2 regions of the Exiguobacterium abrahamii genome follow, and region 2 is predicted to be linked to the other one. Evidence: predicted binding sites of a transcription regulator. Region 2 holds the regulator's gene; the other holds the start of a gene.
What was found. The regulator Rex, encoded in region 2, represses fermentation and respiration genes when NADH is low (regulators of the CRP and FNR family bind a similar motif). The targets are predictions, from matches to a motif close to TTGTGAAATATTTCACAA.

Region 1: the regulator Rex is predicted to act here: its motif matches at 2,416-2,433, upstream of ITJ88_RS12590 (formate/nitrite transporter family protein).

The regions. Positions count from the first base shown of each region.
Region 1 covers NZ_JADOYC010000004.1:107,384-111,672, reverse strand. Annotated here, with positions in the region: gene ITJ88_RS12600 (aminopeptidase) at 1-1,004, opposite strand, end outside; gene ITJ88_RS12595 (YkvA family protein) at 1,103-1,522, shown strand; gene ITJ88_RS12590 (formate/nitrite transporter family protein) at 1,559-2,395, opposite strand; gene ITJ88_RS12585 (hypothetical protein) at 2,579-3,181, opposite strand; gene ITJ88_RS12580 (YitT family protein) at 3,318-4,184, shown strand.
Region 2 covers NZ_JADOYC010000001.1:7,713-12,001, forward strand. Annotated here, with positions in the region: gene ITJ88_RS00070 (ATP-binding cassette domain-containing protein) at 1-1,695, opposite strand, end outside; gene ITJ88_RS00075 (redox-sensing transcriptional repressor Rex) at 1,863-2,522, shown strand; gene ITJ88_RS00080 (twin-arginine translocase TatA/TatE family subunit) at 2,522-2,719, shown strand; gene tatC (twin-arginine translocase subunit TatC) at 2,727-3,506, shown strand; tRNA gene ITJ88_RS00090 (tRNA-Ala) at 3,611-3,686, shown strand; gene ITJ88_RS00095 (S8 family serine peptidase) at 3,911-4,289, shown strand, end outside.

The sequences.
Region 1 (4,289 bases), on a different contig from region 2:
AACAATGTATTATAGAATAGGATACCCGAGTCAGAAATCGGCGAACGGTGCGGCACGAGCGCAACTTCTCCGAGATAACGTGCACCTTCATCAAGTGAAATCAAGTCATCTAATGCTTCTTGACCCTGTTTCGCTTCCGCTTTAACGATTTTTCCGTTCTCGAACCAGAGTGTGAACTCATCAATCAAGTTCCCACTGTAGCTAAGCGGTTTTGTGCTCGAGACGTGTCCGTTGACACCTGTCTTTTTCGGTAACGTGAACACTTCTTCTGTCGGCAGATTCGCGATGAAATCAACACCATCTGCATTCGGACCACCGCCACCTAACCAAACATGACGTTCTGGTAATTCGATTGATAATTCTGTTCCTGGAGCTGTGTAGTGCAATGTTTTGTATTTCTTCTCTGTCAGGAATTTTGCTTTTGAACGCAGATTATGATCATGATCCGCCCATGCAGCGACCGGATCCGCTTGATCGGCACGTGTAGCCTTTAAAATAGCTGACCAGAGCTCTTCAACAGCATTCTCTGAATCAGGGAATACTTTCTTCGCCCAGCTTTCAGAAGGTGCTGCTACGACACACCAGCTGACATTGTCACTCATGACGAACTTCCGCCAATTAGCAAGAGCGACACCGGCTGCTTTATTCGCACGTGCGATTCGGCTCGAGTCCACGCCATTCAATAAATCTGGATCTTCACTGACGACCGATAAGAACGCTGTCTTTTCTTCTGCCAGTTGGTCGTAACGTGCTTTTAACCAATCCGGGAACGTATCAAACGACTCTTCCGGTGCATCGAAATAACGGATTTTCGTCATCTCATCATCTGACCATTGTACATATACTTGCGTAGCTCCTACTTCGTAGGCGACACGCGTGATTTCACGAACGAGCGGCAAATTTTCGATTCCTGCACGCACCTCGAGTTGTTGTCCTGGTTGTAGATTAATTCCCGTACGCACGGCTAAAGACGCGTATTGTTGTAATTCTGCTTGTGTCGGCATTATGTAATCCCCTTTCTTGTATCTTTATTTTCACGAAATAGTTGCAATTTTGCAAGAAATAAGGCGAAACTAGAAAGAGAAGAGAAGGAGGCATCACCATGGAATTCACACCCGGCGATTTTAAATCGGCTTATACGTATTTTCACCGACAGGCACTCGACCTCGTTGGTGATGAAAAAGCACAGCAAGAATTGTTAGTTCGAGCAGAAATCGGACTTGCGCACTTGACGCAAGATATCGCGTCTACAGAAAGCTTGGACATCGAACGCGAGGCAGAACTCGTCCTTTATTTTCAATTAAAACAACTGCTTGAAATGCTTCGTGCTCTCTATCAGAAAAAATTCGAAATGCATGCGGAGCAGGAACAATTGTTATTGACGGCCGTTCTGTACTTCACGTCTCCTGTTGACGCCTTACCGGACGATAACGTCCTCGGGCTCTTCGATGATGCACAAATCGTCGAGACGATTTACGAAGAACTGGCTGCAGACGTCGATCGCTTTCAACATATGGAATGAATGAAAAAAGCAGCTGTCGCGACAGCTGCTTTTTGATTATGCATTTTGTTTCGAAGCAATATGAACAGGTGTCGTGGATTGACGTGATTCATCTACTTCTAATTTTTCTTTATTCAGCCACGTATAGATCATTCCCATAAAGACTGCTCCACCAATGATGTTTCCAGCTAAAGCTGGCAACAGGTTATGCATCGCTCCGGCAAATGTGATCGTATCCGGATGTGGTACGACTAACGCAATGGAGAACAATGCCATATTGGCGATGACGTGATCAAATCCAGAAGCAAAGAAGACTGCGACCAGTACCATCATCATCATGATCTGCGCCAACTCATTCTTCATGTTCTTTGGAATGAAAATCGCTAAACAGACCATCCAGTTACAGAAGATAGCTCGTGTGAAGATTTCCCACGTCGTATGGTGGATCTTCGTTTCTGAGACAGAAAATAACCAGTTGTTCATACCAAGCTCTTGGATGATTCCTGTTTGAGAAAAGAGTAGCGCAAACGCTAATCCTCCAAGTCCATTTCCAATCAGACAGATCAACCAGACCTTCATCGTATCCATCTTCGTCGTATAGCCGCGCATCGTCGCCGTCGTGAAATACATCGTATTTCCTGTGAACAGCTCTGCCCCACCGTAAACGATCAGGACGAGTGCCACTCCGAAGGTCAGTCCACCAACAAGTGTCGCAACAGGTGACTCCGCCATATATAGACCGTTAATTGCTTTTAAGGTAAAAATAATTGCAAATCCAATGAAAATCCCCGCTAGCATGGCACGAACTAAGTACTCGAGAGGACGCATTTGTAGCATGCGCGTCGACTTGATTGCTTTATTCCGTAATCCTTCTAATGCTTCTACCTCGTTCATCGTAGAAACCTCTCTTTCTTTTGTTCAACACTTCACAATGTTTGTTCATTTATTATCATACTTCCATCTTAAAAGATGTTCAAGTATTGAATAGACCTGTTTTATCGTTTTTATAAAAGAACGAGATGTAAACGATATCATTGTGTCGAGATTGTGAAAAATGCCTTTTCTTGTTTTATACAACTAATTAGTTTGAATTCGTAGTCGTGATGCGAAGCGTTCAAAGAACGTGTTTCGCCTTGATGCATCGAGCACATAACCATCAATAACGACCCGATTAAAGCGTCTAGAAGAGGAAGTAGCTCGTTCAATATCGGTCGGAGTGTAGGCGTCGAATGTTTTCCTGTCCATCGTAAAATCTGCACCTGAATACGGATCCGTGTAGTGAATTTCGAGATCGGTCAAATCAGGAATCGTTGAAAATAAAACAAGCGTATGATGCATCAGCACTTTAGATAACCGAGCTTTCAAAAAATCCTGATTCACTTGTAGTGTCCCAGTATCGGTACCAATCCAAGCTTGTCGCTCTTTTCCTGTCACTTCATAGGCAAGACGTAACGATTCTCCTTCGACATCTACCTGTTTTAATTCTGATGAGAACGGAAGTTGTTCGGCTAATTGACGAACCGCTACCGTATTCATCATCGAGGCACCCACTTGTCTCGCTACAAGATCACCATCATGCCAAATGGATGATTGATTTTTTTCATTGGGTTGTTCGAAAAGACGAATTCCAACCAATATTCCTAAGCAGATACAACCAAGAATCCATAACATTTTCTTCATTTTCATCACCTTCCTAAAAAAACGTACCCTTTTTCATCTTTTTTCATAAGAAGGGTTGAAATTTTATGCATTTGAGCGTACTCTTGCATGCAGATACTCACAGAAGGAGGAGCATGAGGTCACTCATCATATTGCCATGACTACAACACACCCACAGAAAAAGAGAGTTGAAAAAATCAGTTTCTTAATCATTGGTACATTGCTGTATTCCCTTTACATCAGCCTACTACTATCTCCAAATGATATCGGATCAGGCGGTATCATGGGGATCACGCTCATTATTCAAGAGCTCTTCCACACGCCAATTGGATTAACGCAATTGCTCTTAAACATTCCCCTCTTCCTTTTAGGTTTCCGTTTCCTACGCAAACGATTCATGTTCTTATCTGGAATTATCGTCATTGCTTCTTCCTTTTTAATTGACTGGATTCCGACTCAAATCGTTCCGGAATCTTTAAACGATCCACTCGTCGCTTCCATCTTTGCTGGTCTAGTCTCTGGTCTTGCAATGGCATTGATCTTCTTCGGTGGTGCTTCAACTGGAGGGCTTGATATTCTCGGAAAGTTTTTCTTTGCTCGTTTTCATAACTGGCCACTTCCTCGTATATTTCTGATGCAAGATCTTGTCATCTACATCCTTGTATGGTGGGTATTTGATCTTAAACACGTTATGTATGCTCTCATCATGAGCTTTGTTCGTGCCAAAGCCCTTCAGACGGTTTACAGTTTCTATTCTGCTTCTAAGCAATGTATCATCATTTGTGAGAAAGCAGATGAAATCAATGAAGTCATTACAAAAGAACTCGGTCGTGGTGTCACGATTCTCGATGCACGTGGAGGATATTCCAACCGAACGAAAAAAATGGTCTATGTCGTCGTTCAAAATAATGAAATCGTCCGTTTGCAAGAAATCGTCTCTTCTGTCGAACCGAATGCATTCGTTACATTCTCGGAAATCCACACTGTCTTCGGCAATTACAAGGAACATTCGTATTCGTTTTAACACCAAGCGCAGCTTAGCTGTGCTTTTTTCATCTTCTTAAAACAGCTTCTCGTATTGCATCATCTTTCCTGCTTTTTTATGAGTATTATTCACTTTTTTGATCAT
Region 2 (4,289 bases):
CTGTGCTTCCTTGTCGATCGTCTTCGACGCCGTGACCTTTGCGGCTTTTGCTTCCTCGGCTTCAAGACGCGCAATCTCTTCTTGCTCCGCCTTCTTCTCCGTGTAGTACGAATAATCACCAAGGTATTCCGTCACGCCGGCTTCACTCATCTCGATGACGCGGGTCGCGATTCGGTCGATGAAGTAACGGTCGTGAGAGACGAATAACAGCGTTCCTTCGTAGTCGACGAGCGCATTTTCAAGGACCATCTTCGAATCCAGATCCAAGTGGTTCGTCGGCTCATCGAGGACGAGGACGTTCGTTTTCCGGAGTTTCAGTTTTGCAAGTGCGAGACGTCCGCGTTCGCCACCAGATAACTCATGAACAATCTTGAAGACATCGTCACCGCTAAACAGGAATTGCCCGAGGACAGACCGGACTTCTTGTTCACGCATCAGTGGCCATTCGTTCCAAATCTCATCGATGACACGGTTCCGATCATTGAGTTCCGCCTGCTCTTGATCGTAATAGCCGATCGAGACGCCGGTTCCGAAACGGAAATCACCGAAGAGGGGGCGTAAGCGGCCGACGAGGACTTTCAGGAGCGTCGATTTTCCGATTCCATTCGGTCCGACGAGTGCCAGCGATTCACCGCGTTGCAAGTGGAACGTGATGTCTTTTGAGACAGCTTCTTCGTAACCGATCGCCAGTTGATTGACTTGAAGAACGTCGTTCCCGCTCTGTTTTTCAATCGGGAAGGACAGGACCGTGCTACGCTCATCCCCATCTGGTCGGTCGAGCCGGTCGACCTTCTCGAGCCGCTTCCGTACACTTTGGGCACGTTTTGTCGTCGTCGCCCGGGCGATGTTGCGTTGAATGAAGTCCTGCATCTTCGCGATTTCTTCTTGCTGCTGCTCGAACTGCTTCATTTCCTGATCGTACAAGGCGGCTTTTTGCTCCAAGTACTTCGTGTAGTTACCGGTGAACTTACGACAGACATTGCGTGACAATTCATAGACGACATTGACGACTTGGTCGAGGAAGTACCGGTCGTGCGAGACGATTAAGACGGCACCACGATAACCACCGAGGTAACTTTCGAGCCAAGCGAGCGTATCGATGTCAAGGTGATTGGTCGGCTCATCGAGAATGAGAAGCTCTGGTGCTTGTAAGAGCATCTTCGCTAAGGCAAGCCGTGTCCGTTGACCACCGGATAATGTCTGAATCCGGCGCGAATAATCATCCGGATAAAAGCGCATCCCGTGCAGAACGGAGCGGATATTTGCTTCGAACTGATAACCACCCGCTTCTGAGAAGTCGTGTTGCGCTTGATCGTATGTCTTCAAGAGACGATCGTACGCGACCGGGTCGTTCAAGATATGCTCCATACCCATTTCGATTTCCATCCGGCGCAGTGTTCGTTCTTGTTCCTGAAGATGTTCGAAGACAGTCAGCATCTCGTTCCAGATCGTCTCGTTCGATTCGAGACCACTGTCCTGCGCGAGATAACCGATTTTGACATCCTTGCCTTTCATGATGTCGCCCGAGTCATGACTGAGTTCGCCAGCAATGATTTTGAGCAGGGTCGATTTACCGGCACCGTTTCGTCCGACGAGCGCAATGCGATCGCGCTCTTGTACTTCCAATTTGATATTTTCTAAAATCGGCTCGACGCCGAATGATTTCGAGAGTTGGTTGACTTGTAAGAGTATCATTTCCATCCATCCTTCCACCCTTTAGTCTATCACGAACAAAAGCGCGAGGTCCTGCGGAATATATTATTTGTGACTCTATGTGAAGTGGTTTACAATCAAGGAGAGTAGAAAGCTTTTTGCAAAGATTTGGGTGCCACGATGGATGTGGCCGAAGGGGGAACTGCAGGATGAATGGACCAGACACAAAAATTCCACAAGCGACAGCAAAACGGTTGCCGCTATATTATCGCTTCATCCAAAGTTTATACAATTCAGGCAAGCTCCGCGTCTCTTCTGCTGAGTTAAGCGAGGCGGTGAAGGTTGATTCAGCAACGATTCGTCGCGATTTTTCCTACTTTGGGGCATTAGGGAAGAAGGGGTATGGATATAACGTTCAACATCTCTTAACGTTTTTCCGCAAAACCTTGAATCAAGATGAGGTGACGAATGTTGCCTTAATCGGGGTCGGTCATCTCGGAACAGCGTTTGCAAATTATAACTTTTTAAAGAATAATAGTACTCGGATAGTCGTTGCGTTTGATGCGGACGAAGAGAAGGTCGGAACAACGACGCATGACGTTCCAATCTATCATGTTTCGGACATGAAAGAACAAATCGAAGCGAATCAGGTCGATGTCGCCATCTTGACGGTTCCATCCCAGTTCGCGCAGTCAGTAGCGGATGAGTTAGTCGAGTATGGTGTGACAGGCATCCTGAACTTTACGCCAGCGCGGTTGAACGTGCCAGCGAGCGTCCGGGTCCATCACATTGATTTATCGATCGAGTTGCAGTCGTTAGTTTATTTCATGAAGCATTATTCGCAATCAGCTGAAGGAGTGAAATCATAATGGAAAACCTTATTCCGCTCACACTAGGTATCGGACCTGCGAGCATCGGATTAATCGCGGTCGTCGCATTGATCATTTTCGGACCGAAGAAGTTACCAGAATTCGGACGCGCTGCAGGTCAGACATTGAAAGAGTTCAAGAATGCCACGAACGGCATCATGGACGACGATAAAAAGGACGAACCGAAAGAGAAGTGATTGAATCATGACGGTTGATCAAGAGCAAAGCATGACGTCGCACCTTGACGAACTGCGTAAGCGGATCGTCTGGTCGCTTATCATCGTCGTCGTCCTGTTCGCTGTCGCATTTCCGCTCGTCCGACCGCTCGTTCGCTTCTTGCAAGCGGACTTAAAAGAGCTCGGCATCGGTTTGAATGCCTTCAACGTCGCCGATCCTTTAATGTTGTATTTGAATCTTGCGTTCATCATTGCGCTGATTTTAGCGTCACCGTTCTGGATGTATCAACTCTGGGCATTCGTCCGACCAGGACTTTATGACAAGGAGCAAAAAGCGACATTGACGTATATTCCGGTCATCTTCTTTCTGTTTTTGGCTGGCGTAGCCTTCTCGTATTTCTGGTTGCTTCCCTTCTTGCTTGAAGTCTCAACGGATCTCGGGAAAGAGCTCGGAATCGAACAAGTCATCGGAGTGGAAAACTATTTCAGTTTCCTCATCCGATTGACGATGCCGTTCGGTCTTCTGTTCCAATTGCCGGTCGTGACGATGTTCCTGACACGTCTTGGTCTCGTGACGCCATATTTCATGCGAAAGAATCGGAAATATGCGTACTTTGCGCTGTTCGTCGTTGCGGCATTGATCGCACCGCCGGACGTGACGTCACACTTGATGATCTCGGTGCCATTGTTCGTTCTCTATGAGATCAGCATCTTGATTTCTGCGCGGACATACAAAAAGGTCTTGATCCTCGAGCAACAGGCAGAGCTTGAACGACAGGCGGATTTGATGCGTGAATTGAATAAATGAATCGTGAATTCCTTCCGACGATTTTGGAAGGAATTCTTTTTTATGAAAGCGTTATTTTTATATTGATAAAGCAGTTAGCGATGCGTATACTAAAGATAATTCATGGGGGCTTAGCTCAGCTGGGAGAGCGTTTGGCTGGCAGCCAAAAGGTCGTCGGTTCGATCCCGATAGTCTCCACCAATACCAAATATCCAACTCCTCGAGGCGTCGAGGAGTTTTTATTTTTCTCCCAGTTAAATTCCTTAAAAATATAAAATGTCACGTAAAACAAATAAATTAAAAAAATAGGCAAATATAAATTGTTTATTTCCATTAAATTCATTAAACTAAATATACAGAATTTTCGTTTAACTGTTTTATCAGTAGTACTACTATGGTTTTACAGAAAAGGGGAAAACGAACGCATGAAGAAGAAGATTGCACTTATGGCAGCCGTCTTAATGACGTCTTCCAATCTAGTCAGTGCGCAAGGTGCACTGTCGTCGCAAGACAAAGCAACGGGTCAAAAACCGCAGACACTCTCTTTGAAGAAATCGGGGCAAGAGAAGAACTACAAACAATCGGATAAAGTCCGTGTCGTCATCGAGATGGAAGAGAAGCCGGCGATTCAAATCGCCCAGGCTCAAAACAAGCGGTATAGCACATTGAGCAATGCCGAAAAAGAGTCGATCAAAGATCGCCTCGTCAACGTCCAAAAATCAGTCAAGTCAGCCATCGCTAAAAAGGCGATTCCCGTTACATATAAGGAAAGCTTCACGACCGTCATCAACGGATTCAGTGGTG